One region of the Stenotrophomonas sp. ZAC14D1_NAIMI4_1 genome, then DNA from elsewhere that is predicted to be linked to it. Evidence: riboswitches for the same ligand, from Rfam matches in the RefSeq annotation. Region 1 holds a riboswitch; the other holds the start of a gene.
The links. A riboswitch is a leader RNA that binds a small molecule or an ion and turns the genes downstream of it on or off. The one in region 1 is predicted to bind glycine.
Positions count from the first base shown of each region.

Region 2: another riboswitch for glycine. It lies ahead of C1927_RS18850 (trimeric intracellular cation channel family protein); the one in region 1 lies ahead of gcvP (aminomethyl-transferring glycine dehydrogenase).

Region 1 covers NZ_CP026001.1:3,383,115-3,391,043, reverse strand. The annotation lists gene C1927_RS15650 (catalase) at 1-70, opposite strand, end outside; gene C1927_RS15645 (AraC family transcriptional regulator) at 305-1,027, shown strand; gene C1927_RS15640 (amino acid permease) at 1,109-2,470, shown strand; gene C1927_RS15635 (VOC family protein) at 2,574-2,984, shown strand; gene gcvP (aminomethyl-transferring glycine dehydrogenase) at 3,043-5,910, opposite strand; glycine riboswitch at 5,973-6,075, opposite strand; gene C1927_RS15625 (multidrug effflux MFS transporter) at 6,384-7,610, shown strand; gene C1927_RS15620 (siderophore-interacting protein) at 7,751-7,929, shown strand, end outside.
Region 2 covers NZ_CP026001.1:4,124,010-4,131,938, forward strand. The annotation lists gene C1927_RS18810 (primosomal protein N') at 1-377, shown strand, start outside; gene C1927_RS18815 (glutathione S-transferase) at 418-1,038, opposite strand; gene C1927_RS18820 (NYN domain-containing protein) at 1,121-1,897, opposite strand; gene C1927_RS18825 (NAD(P)/FAD-dependent oxidoreductase) at 2,006-3,283, shown strand; gene C1927_RS18830 (DUF2004 domain-containing protein) at 3,351-3,671, shown strand; gene C1927_RS18835 (nuclear transport factor 2 family protein) at 3,704-4,135, opposite strand; gene C1927_RS18840 (hypothetical protein) at 4,208-4,618, opposite strand; gene C1927_RS18845 (GIY-YIG nuclease family protein) at 4,694-4,969, opposite strand; glycine riboswitch at 5,010-5,099, shown strand; glycine riboswitch at 5,113-5,216, shown strand; gene C1927_RS18850 (trimeric intracellular cation channel family protein) at 5,301-5,918, shown strand; gene C1927_RS18855 (MdtA/MuxA family multidrug efflux RND transporter periplasmic adaptor subunit) at 6,227-7,411, shown strand; gene C1927_RS18860 (multidrug efflux RND transporter permease subunit) at 7,408-7,929, shown strand, end outside.

The sequences.
Region 1 (7,929 bases):
TGGGTCCGCGCGGGCCCTCGCGCAGCGAGTTCTGGTTGTCGGCCACCGGAATGCCCTGCGCGGTGGTCATCGCCGGATGCGTGCCGCCGGCCTGCAGGTGCAGTTCGTCACCGTCGCCGCGCTGCTGGGCCTGGGACTTCTGGGACGGGGCGGGTGCGCGCTTGCCGGTCGGCTTGCTGGCGGCCATCGGGGGGGTCTCCGGGATACGAGGGGGGCAGGCCATGACAGTCGCCCCCGGGCCGTTAACCCACGGTCCGCCGCGGGTGAACGTACAGGCAAAAGCGGGCTCGGGTATGCTTGCTGCATGCGAGTCGAGCCCACCGACATCGAAGCCCTGTTCGACGCCATTCCGGACGTGCTGTTCTTCATGAAGGACCGCCAGGGCCGCTACACCCACGTCAACCAGACCATGCTGCGGCGGCTGGGCCTGCGTGCGCGCAAGGATGTCATCGGCCGCACCGCTGCAGAGATCTACCCGACCGGCCTGAGCGCGGATTACGTGGACCAGGACGCACGCGTGCTGTCCGGTGAAGTGATCGAGAACCTGATGGAGCTGCACCTGTTCGCCAACCGCGAACCGGGCTGGTGCCTGACCTGCAAGCGGCCGCTGCTGGTGGATGGCAGCATCGAGGGGCTGATCGGCATCTCCCGCGACCTGGGCCAGAAGGACAGCCTGGGCACCCAGTACGAGCAGCTGCGCCTGGCCCTGGCCCACCTCAACGCGCACTACGCCGAGAACGTGCGCATGCAGACGCTGCTGGACATCACCGGTTTCTCGCTGTCCAAGCTGGAGCGCAGCTTCCGCAAGGTGTTCCAGATGACCCCGCAGCAGGTGCTGACCCGGCTGCGCATCCAGATGGCCATGCACCTGCTGCACGGTGACGACAGCATCGCCTGCATCGGCCAGGCCTGCGGTTTCAGCGACCAGAGTGCGTTCACCCGCAAATTCAAGGCTGAAACCGGTTTCTCGCCGCGTGCCTATCGGGCCCGTATCGGGGGCAATGTCGGCGAGGCCCTGCTGTCCTGAGCGGTCTGCTGCACTGTGCCTATCCCCGTGGGTGGGGGACAATGTAAGGTGACGCCCCTGTAGCCGCCGCCAGTCCCGCCGATGCCCGCCAGCCCCGTTACGCCTTCCCGCCTTGGCCATTCGCTCAAGCCGCGCCAGTTGATCATGATGGGCCTGGGCAGCGCGATCGGCGCCGGCCTGTTCCTCGGTTCCGGCGTGGGCGTGCAGGCGGCCGGCCCGGCCGTGCTGGTGTCCTACCTGGTGGCCGGCGCGCTGGTGATCATCGTGATGAATGCCCTGGGCGAAATGGCCGCGGCCAAGCCGACCAGTGGCGCGTTCTCGGTGTATGCGGCCGATGCCATGGGCGCCACCGCCGGTGCCACCGTGGGCTGGTTGTGGTGGGTGCAGCTGGTCATCGTCATCGCCGCCGAGGCGGTGGGTGCGGCCGGCCTGCTGGCCACGGTCTGGCCGGTGATACCGGTCCCGATGGCGGCGCTGGCCTTCATGCTGTTCTTCACTGCGATCAACCTGCTCGGGGTGAAGAACTTCGGCGAGTTCGAATTCTGGTTCGCCATCCTCAAGGTGGCCGCCATCCTCGCCTTCATCGCCATCGGCATCGCCCTGCTGATGGGCTGGCTGCCGCAGGTGGCCTCGCCGGGGTTGAGCAACTTCACCCAGCACGGCGGCTTCGCGCCGAAGGGCCTGGCCGGCATCGGCGCGGCGCTGCTGGTGGTGGTGTTCGCCTTTGGCGGCACCGAGATCGTGGCGGTGGCCGCCGCCGAAACCGAAGACCCCGAGCGCAGCATCGCCCGTGCCATCCGTACCGTGGCCTGGCGCATCCTGGTGTTCTACATCGGCTCGCTCAGCGTGATCATCGCCGTGGTGCCGTGGACCAGCGAGTCGCTGAAGTCGCCGTTTGCCGCCGTGCTTGCGGTCGCCAACATTCCGGGCGCGGCCACGGCCATCACCCTGATCGCGGTGATCGCGCTGCTGTCGGCGCTCAATGCCAACCTCTACGGTGCCTCGCGCATGATGTATTCGCTGGCGCAGCGCCGCGAAGCCCCCGCCGTGCTGGGCTGGACCGACCCGCGCCAGGTGCCGGTCATCGCCGTGCTGGCCAGCGTGCTGTTCGGCTTCGCCGCCACCATCATGGAGCTGCTGTTCCCGGACAAGGTGCTGCCGGTGCTGCTCAACATCGTCGGCTCCACCTGCCTGCTGGTGTGGACGCTGTCGCTGGTTTCGCAGCTGGTGCTGCGCCGTCGTGCCGATCGCCAGGGCACCCGCCTGCCGTTCCGCATGGCCGGCTTCCCGTGGCTGACGGTGTGCGCGCTGGGCATCCTGGCGCTGATCTTCGGCCTGCTGCTGAGCGAGGCGCATACGCGCCTGCAGTTCCTGTCGATGGTGGCGCTGACTGCGGCCATCGCCGCCGGCAGTGCCATTGCGCGGCGCATGCGGGAAGCCTGATCGGGGCTGCCGGCCAGCGGCCGGCACTACCACGGCGGCTGCACATCCGCCGTGCCATCCTGATCGCGTGGGCCGTCACCGGCCCGTCGAACAGGAGTACCGCATGCTGCGCAGTCGCCCGTTCCTGATGTTCACCGGCCAGGCCGAGGCCGCCATGGCCCTGTACGCCGACGCCTTCGCCGATTTCCGCCTGCTGGCCCTGCAGCACCACCCCGAAGGTGCCGGCGCCGGCGTGCCCGGCCAGGTGCGCCAGGCCATCTTCCTGCTGGGTGGCACCCACTACCTGTGCTTCGACAGCCTGGACGTGCACGACTTCACGTTCAGTCCCTCGATCTCGCTGTTCGTCGAATGCGCGGGCAGCGAGCAGTTCGAGCGCGCGGCGCGGGTGCTGGGCGAGGGCGGGCACTGGCTGATGCCGGTGGGGGACTACGATTTCAGCAACCGCTACGGCTGGGTGCAGGACCGCTACGGCGTGTCGTGGCAGTTGAGCCTGGGGCAGATGCCGGACCCGTGAGGCACAACGAAAACGGCCCGCTTGCGCGGGCCGTTCCGTTTACCGATCCATCGGGAATTTACGCCTCGACTTCGTCGTCCTTGTAGGCATCGACCGGGATGCAGGCGCACATCACGTTCTTGTCGCCGTACACGTTGTCGACGCGGGCCACCGGCGGCCAGTACTTCTGCAGCTTCAGGCTGGGCAGCGGGAAGGCTGCCAGCTCACGCGGGTAGGCGTGGGTCCACTCGCTGGCGGTCACCGCCGTCGCGGTATGCGGGGCGTTCTTCAGCGGGTTGTCCTCGCGGTCCAGGCGGCCGTCTTCGATCGCGCGGATTTCCTCGCGGATCTGGATCATCGCGTCGATGAAACGGTCCAGCTCGTGCAGCGATTCGCTCTCGGTCGGCTCGACCATCAGCGTGCCGGCCACCGGGAAGCTCAGGGTCGGGGCATGGAAGCCGAAGTCGATCAGGCGCTTGGCCACGTCTTCGGCGCCGATGCCGCTGGTCTTCTCCAGCGGGCGCACGTCGAGGATGCACTCGTGCGCCACCAGGCCGTTGCGGCCGGTGTACAGGGTCTTGAAGTGCGGAGCCAGGCGCTTGGCGATGTAGTTGGCGTTGAGCTGCGCGACCTGGGTGGCCTTGCGCAGGCCTTCGCTGCCCATCATGGCGATGTACATCCAGCTGATCGGCAGGATCGAGGCGCTGCCGAAGCTGGCCGCGCTGACCATGCCGACCGGGCCGTTGTCACCCAGCTTGCCCGGCAGGAACGGGGCCAGGTGTTCCTTCACCGCACACGGGCCAACGCCCGGGCCGCCGCCGCCGTGCGGGATGCAGAAGGTCTTGTGCAGGTTCAGGTGGGAAACGTCCGAACCCCACTTGCCCGGCTTGGCCACGCCGACCAGGGCGTTCATGTTGGCGCCGTCGGTGTACACCTGGCCGCCGTGCTGGTGGATGATCTCGCAGATCTCGACCACTTCTTCCTCGAACACGCCGTGCGTGGAGGGGTAGGTGATCATGATCGCGGCCAGGCGGCTGCTGTACTTCTCGGCGTTGATGCGGATGTCTTCGACATCGACGTTGCCGTTGGCATCGGTCTTGGTCACCACGACCTTCATGCCGCACATCTGCGCCGAGGCCGGGTTGGTGCCGTGCGCCGAATCCGGAATCAGGCAGATGTCACGATGATCTTCGCCGCGCGAGCGGTGGTAGGCGCGGATCGCCAGCAGGCCGGCGTACTCGCCCTGCGCGCCGGAGTTCGGCTGCAGGCTGACCGCGTCGTAGCCGGTGCACTCGACCAGCATCGCTTCCAGCGAGTCGATCAGTTCCTTGTAGCCCAGCGCCTGGTCGGCCGGCACCAGCGGATGGATCTGCGAGAACTCCGGCCAGGTCACCGGGATCATTTCGGCGGTGGCGTTGAGCTTCATGGTGCACGAGCCCAGCGGGATCATCGTGCGGTCCATCGCCAGGTCCTTGTCGGCCAGCGAACGCAGGTAGCGCAGCAGTTCGTGCTCGCTGTGGTGGGTGTTGAACACGGGGTGGGTCAGGAATTCCGACTGGCGCAGCAGGGCCGCCGGCAGTGCGTCGGCGGTGCTGGCATCCAGTGCGTCCACGTCGGCCTGCGCACCGAACACGGCGGCCAGGGCGACGATGTCGGCGCGGGTCGCGGTCTCGTCCAGGCTGATGCCGACCGAGTCGCTGTCGATCGCGCGCAGGTTGTAACCGGCGGCGCGGGCCTTGGCGTGGACCTCATCGGCATGCACGCCGGTGATGTGCAGGGTGTCGAAGAAATCGCCACCCACCTGCACGCCGGCATTGCGCAGCGATGCAGCCAGGATCGAGGCCAGGCGGTGGGTACGACGGGCGATGCGGGCCAGGCCTTCCGGGCCGTGGTAGACGGCGTACATCGAGGCCATCACCGCCAGCAGCACCTGCGCGGTGCAGATGTTGGAGGTGGCCTTCTCGCGGCGGATGTGCTGCTCGCGGGTCTGCAGGGTCAGGCGGTAGGCCGGCTTGCCTTCGGCATCGATGGAGACACCGATCAGGCGGCCCGGCATCGAGCGCTTGTAGGCATCACGGCAGGCCATGAACGCGGCGTGCGGGCCGCCGAAACCGAACGGCACGCCGAAACGCTGGCTGTTGCCGACCACGATGTCCGCGCCCCATTCGCCGGGGGCGGCCAGCAGGGTCAGGGCCAGCAGGTCGGTGGCCACGGCCACCAGGCCGCCGCGCGCGTGCACGGCATCGACCAGTGCCTTGTAGTCGCCCACCTGGCCGAAGGTGTCCGGGTACTGCAGCAGCAGGCCGAAGGCCTCCGCTTCCAGCGCTTCGGCCGGGGTGCCCACGCGCAGCACGATGCCCATGGGCTCGGCGCGGGTGCGCAGCAGTTCCAGCGTCTGCGGGTGCACGGCGTCGTGCACGAAGAAGGTGTCCGACTTCGACTTGGCCGAACGCTTGGCCAGGGTCATCGCTTCAGCGGCGGCGGTGGCTTCGTCCAGCAGCGAGGCGTTGGCGATCTCCATGCCGGTCAGGTCGGCACACAGGGTCTGGAAGTTGATCAGCGCTTCCATGCGGCCCTGCGAGATTTCCGCCTGGTACGGGGTGTAGGCGGTGTACCAGGCCGGGTTTTCCAGGATGTTGCGCAGGATCACGTTCGGCGTGTGGGTACCGTAGTAGCCCTGGCCGATGAAGCTGCGCAGCACGGTGTTCTTGTCGGCAATGGCACGGATCTTCGCCAGCGCCTGCACTTCGGTCATCGATTCCGGCAGTGCCAGCGGTGCGGGCGACTTGATCCTGGCCGGCACGATGGCATCGGTCATCGCGTCCAGCGTGGCGTGGCCGAGGACATCGAGCATCTGCGCTACCTCGGCATCGTTGGGGCCGATGTGGCGCTCGACGAACGCGGAATGATGCTCAAGCTCACGCAGGGAGGGGGTGTTCTGGGACATGGCGAAGGATCCGTCAGGAAAGGGCACACGCACGGGCACAAGCCGCCGGTTGGCGGTCTGCGGGGCGCCCCTCTGTCCTTTTGCCTGAGAGTTTAAAAGCGCGGCTGGCCGCTGCTTCGTGCCCCTTCGGCGCCGGATCGAACCGGTCTCTCCAGAGTTCTGTTACGGGTGGTATCGGGCCTGAGCGATTACGGGCGTTGCGCCTTCGGCAGCGGTGTTCCGCTTCTCCCACCATGTTGCCCCCTGATTATAGCGGGTTGCCGCCGCTGAACACGGGCCCGGAACCGGGGCAGCGCGCCTGCGCGCCTGAATGGCCGATGGCCCGGCCATGCGTTTCGTGCAGTGGTCGATGGCATCGGCCGCAATCCGGGCCTATCATGGCCGGACTCTCGTATTCATCTGGCGCCGTCCCTGCTGCAGGGGATCGGCGCCCGCCGTGCGTGCCGCGCATGGCCCTGCCGGACGCTTTGCCGATGACCCCCGCTGTTGCCCCTTCCACCCGACGCATGGCCCTGCTGCTCGCAGGCCTGGCCATGTTCGGCCCGTTCTCGATCGACACCATCTTCCCGGCCTTCCCGCAGCTGGCCCAGCGCTTGGCGGTGGATGAGGTGGCGGTGCAGCAGACCATCAGCGTCTACCTGCTGTTCTACGCGTTGATGAGCCTGGCGCACGGACCGCTGTCCGATGCCTGGGGCCGCAAGCGGGTGATTCTCGGCGGCCTGGTGGTGTTCATCGGCGCCTCGGTCGGCTGCGCGCTGTCCACCGACCTGAGCACCCTGCTGGTGTTCCGCGCGCTGCAGGGCCTGTCGGCCGGCGTGGGCATGATCGTCGGCCGCGCGGTCATCCGCGATCTGTACCACGGCCACGATGCGCAGCGGCTGATGAGCCAGGTATCGATGCTGTTCGGCATCGCCCCGGCCATCGCGCCGATCATCGGTGGCTGGATCCTGCTCAGTGGCGCCGGCTGGCCGCTGATCTTCTGGTTCCTGGTGGTGTTCTCACTGCTGCTGCTGGTCTGCACGGCCCGCTTCATGCCGGAGACCCACCCGGTGGCGGCTCGCGTGCCGCTGTCGCCGCGTGGCCTGCTGCGTGACTACGTGCGCATCGGCTTCAACCCGCGTTTCCTGCGCCTGGCGCTGGCCGGCAGCATCAACTTCGGCGGCATCTTCCTGTACATCGCCTCGGCGCCGGTGTTCGTCATGCAGCACCTGCACCTGGGTGAAGGTGGCTTCGCCTGGTTGTTCATTCCCACCATCGGCGGCATGACCACCGGTTCGTTCCTGTCCGGGCGCATGGCCGGGCGCACCACGCCCACCCGCCAGGTCGCCATCGGTTTCACCCTGTGCGCGGTGTCGGTGCTGCTCAACGTCGGCTATGTGTCCCTGGCACCGCAGTTCGTGCTGCCGTGGGCGGTGCTGCCGATCTTCCTGGGCGGCATGGGCATGGCGCTGATCTTCCCGATCCTGGCGCTGGCGGTGCTGGACATGTACCCGCACCAGCGCGGCCTGGCCTCCTCGCTGCAGGCGTTCATCCAGCTGATGATCAGCACCGTGGTGGCCGGCCTGGTGTCGCCGCTGCTGAGCGGCAGCCCGCTGCACCTGGCCCTGGGCCAGGCCGCCTTCTTCGCGGGCGGCTTCGCGTTCTGGTACTGGGAACACCGCCGCGAGCGCGCAGTGCAGGCAGTGGCCACCGGCCTTTGAGCAGCGCGCAGGGGCAGGGCGGCGCAAGCGTCCCCCGGCCCCTTGCGCCGCTGCAGCGGCGAGCTAGGCTGGGTGTTCCAGCCAGCCACTGCACGGGTGCATGACGGCCAGCCGATCCGAAGCCGTCGCGAGGTACCCCCATGGCTGCGCAGCAGACCTACCGCCTGTTCGAGGTGGCGCTGAAGGAGCGCCGCGTCCTTTCCCCCTCCCTGCACCGCCTGGTGTTCACCGGCGCCGACGTGGCGCGGATGAAGACCGAGGGCCCGGATCAGCGGATCAAGGTGTTTTTCCCCTTGCCCGGCCAGGACGCCCCGGACGT
Region 2 (7,929 bases), 740 kb from region 1:
TGCTGGAAACCCTGGTGAGTGGTGGCTACCACCCGTTCGCGCAGGCCGAATTGAACCAGCGCCAGGCCGCAGGCTTCCCGCCCTTCGCGCACCTGGCACTGATGCGTGCCGAAGCCCAGCAGGTGGAGCATGCCAATGCGTTCCTGCTGGCGGCGCGGCAGCTGCTGGGCAAACAGAACGTGGTGGAAGCCTATGGGCCGATGCCGGCGCCGATGCCGCGCCGCGCCGGTTACCAGCGCACGCAGCTGCTGCTCTCTGCGCTGCAGCGGCCGCCGCTGCATGGCGTGCTGGCCCAGCTGGTGCCGCAGCTGTACGCGCTGCCGGAAGCGCGCAAGGTGCGCTGGTCGCTGGATGTGGATCCGACGGACCTGTATTGAGGGTCCGTCACATCCGCCGGGCATGGCCCGGCGCTACCTCTCAGGTCAGCGGCGACATCACGCCACGCTGGTACGCGGGGCGCTCGCGCAGGCGGGCATACCAGTCGGCCAGGTGCGGCAGCTCCGGGCGCTGGATCGGCAGTTCGTACCAGGCGTAGATCAACGAGCCCAGCGGAATGTCGCCCATCGCGAACTTCTCGCCCGACAGCCACGGCTGGTTGGCCAGGGTCGCATCGGCCATCGCCAGGTAATCACCGGCGCGCACGATGGCGGCGCTGATGCGTGCTTCGTCACGGTCGGCCGGCGCGGTGCGCATGATGCCCCAGATCAGTTCGGAGTACAGCGCGGCCATCCGCGAGGTGCTCCAGTCCATCCACTTCTCGGCCTGCGCGCGTTCCATCGCGTCTTCGGCGTACAGCGTGCCCAGCGAATAGCGCGCGCTCAGGTAGCGCACGATCGTGTTCGATTCCCACAGCGGCAGGCCGTGGTCTTCGATCACCGGCACCAGGCTGTTGGGGTTCATCGCCACGTATTCGGCCGACTGCGTGCCGCCATGGCTGCCGCCCACTTCGATGGATTCATACGGCAGGCCGATTTCCTCGGCGCACCACAGCACCTTGCGGACGTTGCTGGAATTACGGCGGCCCCAGATCTTCAACATTGCGGTTTTCCTTGCCTGCAGCGGTGCGCCACGGTGGCGCGGAGCCGCTACGATACGCCCATCAATCGCGATGCGCGTGGCATCACCGGTTCTTCTTCGGCAGCGCGCGCACGTAGGACGATTTGCCGTCCTTCTTCAGCTCGAACAGGCCGATGGCCGCCAGCAGGTCGCTCAGCTTGCCGTAGCCATAGTTGCGCGGGTCGAACGAGGCCTGGTTGCCGATCTGGCTGCCGACCGGACCCAGGTGCGACCAGCCATCCTCGCCCTCGGCGGCCGACACCGCACGCCGCAGCATCTTCACCAGGCGCGTGTCGTTGCGCAGTTCCGCACTGTTCTTGCGCGGGCGCACCTCGTCGCTGGCCAACTGCCCGCTGGGCGCCTGTTCTGCCCCGGCCTCGGCATCGGGAACACTGGCATGGGTCTGGCCCAGCGCTTCCAGGTAAGTGAACTTGGAGCAGGCGTTGACGAACGGCTCGGGCGTCTTCTTCTCGCCGAAGCCATACACTTTCACGCCGTCGGTCAGCAGGCGCATCACCATCGGGGTGAAGTCGGCATCGCTGGACACGATGGCGAAGCCATCAAGATTGCGCGCGTACAGCAGATCCATCGCATCGATGACCATGGCCATGTCAGAGGCGTTCTTGCCCTTGCTGTAGGCAAACTGCTGGATCGGGCGGATGGCGTACTCGTGCAGCACCGATTCCCAGCCCTTCAGGCGCGGGCTCTTCCAGTTGCCATAGGCGCGGCGCACGTTGGCCACGCCGTAGCGGGCCACCTCGGCCAGGACTTCGTCGATCTTCGATGCCGGCGCATTGTCGGCGTCGATCAACAGGGCGATGCGCTTTTCCGGTTCGGACATGATTTCCTCGGTGGGCTGCAGGCTGAGCGGAGTATCGCCCATGGCCGCTACCGGCCATGTGACGTGCGATGATGCAGGGCGACATCCATCCCCCTCTGGAGTACGTCGATGCGCCGCGAACCAGTCCCCCACCTGGTCATCATCGGCGGCGGTTTTGCGGGCCTCTGGGCCACCCGGGCCCTGGCCCGCGAGAAGATCAGGATCACCCTGCTCGACCGCCGCAACCACCACCTGTTCCAACCCCTGCTGTACCAGGTCGCCACCGCCGGCCTGTCCGCCCCCGATATCGCCGCGCCGCTGCGCCATATCCTCGGCCACCAGCGCAACGTGGAAGTGCGCCTGGGCGAGGTCGTCGCCATCGACAAGGCCGCCCGCGAGGTGCAGCTGGCCGACGGCAGCACTCTGGGCTACGACAGCCTGCTGCTGGCCACCGGCGCCACCCACGCCTACTTCGGCAACGACCAGTGGGCCGCCGACGCGCCGGGCCTGAAGACCCTGGACGATGCCATCGCCCTGCGCCGCAAGCTGCTGCTGGCCTTCGAACGTGCCGAGGCCGAACCGGACCCGGCGAAGAAGGCCGCCTGGCTGAGTTTCGCGGTGGTCGGCGGCGGCCCCACCGGCGTCGAACTGGCCGGCACGCTGGCCGAGATCGCCCGCCACACCCTGCGCAATGAATTCCGCCACATCGACCCGGCCAGCGCCAAGGTGCGCCTGGTCGAGGCCGGCCCGCGGGTGCTGTCCTCCTTCCCCGAGGTGCTTTCGCTGAAGGCCCGCCGGCAGCTGGAAAAGCTGGGCGTGGAAGTGCTGACCGGCACCCCGGTGAGCGACATCGACAGCCAGGGCTTCACGCTGGGCGAGCAGTTCGTGCCCGCACGCACCGTGGTCTGGGCCGCAGGCGTGGCCGCTTCGCCGCTGGCGCGCACGCTGGACGTGCCGCTGGACCGCGCCGGCCGCGTGCTGGTGCAGCCTGACCTGACCCTGCCCGGCCACCCCGAACTGTTCGTGGCCGGCGACCTGGCCGCGGTGAACCAGGCCAACGGCAAGCCCGTGCCCGGCGTGGCGCCCGCCGCCAAGCAGATGGGCAAGTACGTGGCCGATGCCATCCGCGCGCGCCTGCATGGCAAGCCGGCACCGGGGCCGTTCAAGTACGCCGACTACGGCAACCTGGCCACCATCGGCCGCATGGCCGCCATCGTGCACCTGGGCAAGCTGCAGCTGTCGGGCATCCTCGCCTGGTGGTTCTGGCTGGCCGCGCACGTGTTCTTCCTCATCGGCTTCCGCAACCGCGTCGTGGTGCTGCTGAACTGGGCGGTGGCGTACTGGAGCTACCAGCGCAGCGCGCGCATCATCTTCGGCGATGACCAGGAAGACCGACGGCCGAGGTAGATCCACGCCATGCGTGGATGAAGTTGTAGAGCCGAGCCCCCGCCCAATCACTACCCAAAGGAATGCCATGACCACCCCCACCGCCCAGCAGAAACGCGCACGCTCCGCCCTTGAACAGTTGCTGGGTACCGAAGAAGGCGAGGACAGCGTCGACCTGTTCGTCCAGCATCATCTGGACGAGATCGAAGCCGATTACTGGAACGCGCAACTGGGCACCGCCACGCCGGCGGCCGACGCGGTGCTGGGCCTGCTGCAGCCGCGCGAGCCGTGGGAAGACGAGGGTTCGGTGCACGTCGATTTCGAGCTGCCGGGCGACGTCTCGCAGTATGTGCTGAGTGTCGAACTCGATGAGGACGGCGAAGTGCTTGGCGTTTCGATGGAGAGCTGAGCGCGGCGACGAGATCCACGCATGGCGTGGATCTACTTCGCCTTCGGCTTGGGATACCACAGCGCATTGACGATGACCCAGCGCTGGTCGAAACGGCCCATGTGGAAGTAGTCGACGAACCACGGGGTTTCCAGCCGCACCGAGGCCGCGTTGCCGGTGACATCCAGCACCGTGCAGCGGCGGTCCCATTGCTCCTTTGGGGTCTTCAACGCACCCTGCTTCGTCAGTGCCACCAGTTCGTCCTTCGACATGCGGCGCAGGCCCAGGCGCTCGTCGGGCGTATCGCCCAGCACCGCGCGCTTGGCCAGGTCCGGGTGCAGGGACCGCGCAACGCGCTGCGGGTCGGCCTCCAGCTGGCCATCGACATAGTCATGGCAGGTGGCCTCGATGGCCGCAAGGGTGGCCGGGTCGGCGGCCGGGCTTGTCGCACCGGCAACAGCGAGCAGCAGGGCAAGCGTGGGCATCGGGGTCTCCAGCGCTGGGCGCGGGGTGATCATGGCACGGGCTGGAGGGCGTCATCCACGCATGGCGTGGATCTACATCAAGCCCATTTCATCGGCGCCCATCTGCATGTACATGAACGCGGCGGCTTCGTCGGACATCGGCTGGCCCTGCGGGAAGCTGCCGAGCCAGGCGGTGATGCGCGCATGGCGATCCTTCAACGCATCGCCCATTGCCTGTTTCTCCGCTGCGGTCGCACGCGCCTGCATCTCCTCGCGCAGCAGGTCATCGCCGATGCCCCATTTTTCGGCCAGCGGAATCAGGTCGACCAGATCAGGCGGCACCCGGTCGCGGCGCAGGTGGATGGGCTCGGGCGTGGCCGGGCCACGCTGCGCGGCCAGCTCTGCGGCGCTGCCGATCTGCCCGTGCTGCAGCGGTGGCGGGGTCTGGGCGCAGGCCGGCAGGGCGGTACCGAGGGTCAACAGCAACATCCAGCGGGGTTTCATCGAACCGCTTCCTGTGTCGATGGCTGTGGCGATCATGGCATGGCCGGATGTGCCCCATCCGCGCATGGCGTGGATCTACGGGACGGCCTCGGCCGGGGCCTGCAGCCAGGCCAGCTTGCGTTCGCGTGGCTGCTGCTTGAGCTGCCACTCGGCGCGGGAGGCGGCCGCGCGGTCCGGGTACTCACGCACGGCCAGCACGCGCAGCGGCGGCCGGGCCCGGGTGTAGCGCGCGCCCTTGCCGGCCTGGTGGGCGGCGAAACGCGCCTCCACATCGGTGCTGATGCCGGCGTAATAGCTGCCGTCCCGGCATTCAAGCAGATACAGGAACCAAGGGCGAAGGGACGGGGCCATGCCCGGATTATGCCGTGCTGCACTGCAGCGGATATACTGGCGCCCGAATGCAGGAGAGAGGCGCCACGCTGGCGCCCGCCGAAGGCGCAGGCTCCCATGATCGCTCAGGCCGGTGGGCTGGAATCCCACCAACCATGCATTCGACTCGCCGAGCTGGAGAGAGGTCACCGGGCACGCCCGGGACGATCCGCCGAAGGGGCACGCGGCGTACGCCGCTGAACTCTCAGGCAAAAGGACAGCGGGAGCGGCACCGGTCATCGTCATCCCGTCATTGCGCAGGCAGTGGCGGTATACGCGCATGGCCGGCCCCACCGCGCCCGGAGCCTGTCCCATGCTGCTGTCCATCATCTATCTCGTTGCCATTTCCGCCGAAGCCATGACCGGCGCGCTGTCCGCCGGCCGGCGCCGCATGGACCTGTTCGGCGTGGTCATGATCGCCTGCGTCACCGCCCTTGGCGGCGGTTCGCTGCGCGACATCCTGCTCGGCCACTATCCGCTGGGCTGGGTGAAGCACCCCGAGTACCTGGGCTTCACCGTATGCGCAGCGCTGATCGCCACCTGGGTCGCGCGCTGGATGCACCATTTCCGCCGCACCTTCCTGGTGCTCGATGGTCTGGGGCTGATCGCCTTCACCCTGATCGGCTGCTCGATCGCGCGCGAGGCCGGCCATGCCATGCCCATCGTGCTGATCGCCGGCATGCTCACCGGTGCCTTCGGCGGCGTGCTGCGCGACATCCTCTGCAACGAGGTGCCGCTGATCTTCCAGAAGGAGCTGTACGCGATCATTTCGCTGCTGACCGGCGCGGTGTACCTGTTGCTGCTGCGCTGGGGCGTGGCCGATGCGACGGCCATCCTGTGCTGCCTGGGCGGTGGCTTCGCGCTGCGCCTGCTGGCGATCCATTACCGCTGGGAAATGCCCAAGTTCGTGTACCACGACGAAGTGCATTGAGTGCGTCCGCCGGGCGTGGCCCGGCGCTACCGATGACCATGCGCTGTTCGTAGCGTCGAGCTTGCTCGACGGCTCCTGACTACGGCAGTCGAGCAAGCTCGACTCTACAAGAGCGGTCGGGCATGACCTTGGTCATGCGGCATTCGTCGGTCTGATTGGCTACCATTGACGCCCCGTCGCTCGCGCGGCGGCATCCAGCCACACCGCGTCGCGGTCCCGCCAGACACTCCCCTCCCCCGTTGCCCGCTGCGCATGATGCGCGACCGGGCGTACATGTCCCTGCGCGTGCGCAGGGCGCAGGATGCCCCATGTCCGCTGTTGAGCCGTCCCGTAGCACCCCGCCCCGTTCCCGCCGCGCGTGGGTGATCGCCGCCGCCGTCATCGTCGCCGGCCTGGTGGCCTGGTGGGCGTGGCCGCGCACCGAGTCGACCGTCGCCGCAGGCCCGGGCAAGACCGTGCCGGTGCGCGTGGCCCGGGCCAGCGCCGAACCGCTGCAGCTGCGCCTGAAGGCCGTCGGCACGGTCACCCCGCTGCACAGCGTGGTGGTGCGCAGCCGCGTGGATGGCGAACTGCTGCGCCTGCATTTCCAGGAAGGCCAGCAGGTGAAGGCCGGCGACCTGCTCGCACAGATCGACCCGCGCCCGTATGAAGTGAAGCTGGCGCAGGCGCAGGGCACCCAGCAGCAGAACCTGGCCGAACTTGAGAACGCCGAACGCCAGTTGCAGCGCTACCGCGAACTGCAGAAACAGAACTACGTGTCCGGGCAGGAACTGAGCGACCAACAGAGCAAGGTGCGGCAGCTGCAGGGCCGCCGCATCAGCGACCAGGCCTCGGTGGATGAGGCAAGGCTGCAGCTGCAGTACACCCGCATCACTGCGCCGGTCAGTGGCCGCGTCGGCCTGCGCCGGCTGGATGTCGGCAACCTGGTGCACGCCAGCGATACCGAAGGCCTGGTGACCCTGGCGCAGACCGCGCCGATCAGCGTGCTGTTCACCGTGCCCGAACCCGAACTGCCGGCCCTGCTCGATGCCGTGCAGGCGCAGGCCGGCCTGCCGGTGGAAGCCTGGGACCGCGGCGAAAGCAAGGCGCTTGCACAGGGCACCCTGTCCAGCGTCGACAACCGCATCGACACGGCGACCGGCACGCTCAAGCTGCGCGCGCAGTTCGACAACGCGGGCCTGGCCCTGTTCCCCAACCAGTTCGTCAACGTGCGCCTGCAGCTGGGCGAACACCCGGCGCTGCTGATTCCCGACGCGGCCGTGCAGTTCGGCAGCCAGGGCAACTACGTGCACATCGTCGATAAGGACAACAAAGCGCAGCGCCGCACCGTGGTGCTGGGGCCGGCCGATGATGGCCGCGTCGCCGTGCGCTCCGGCCTGCAGGCCGGCGACCAGGTGGTGATCGAAGGCATCGACGGCCTGGAAGATGGCACCGCAGTGGAAATCGTGGCCGAACCCGCTGCCACGGCGAAGGCGGCCAAGGCCGGCGCATGAACCTGTCGCGCCCGTTCATCCTGCGCCCGGTCGCCACCACCCTGCTGATGGTGGCGCTGCTGCTGTCGGGCGTGCTGGCCTACCGCCTGCTGCCGGTGGCCGCGCTGCCGCAGGTCGATTACCCGATCATCCAGATCACCACGCTGTACCCCGGCGCCAGCCCGGAACTGACCACGCGCACGATCACCGCGCCGCTGGAACGCCAGCTCGGCCAGATTCCCGGCCTCAAGCAGCTGTCCTCCACCAGCTCCGGGGGTGCCTCGGTCATCACCCTGCAGTTCGGCCTGGACGTGTCGCTGGGCGTGGCCGAGCAGGACGTGCAGGCGGCGATCAACGCGGCCGGCAGCTTCCTGCCCGGCGATCTGCCGGTGCCGCCGGTGTACCGCAAGGTCAATCCGGCCGACACGCCCATCCTCACCCTGGCGGTGACCTCGCAGGCGCTTGCGCTGCCGCAGGTGCACGACCTGGTGGATACCCGCATCGCGCAGCGCCTGGCGCAGTTGCCCGGCGTCGGCCTG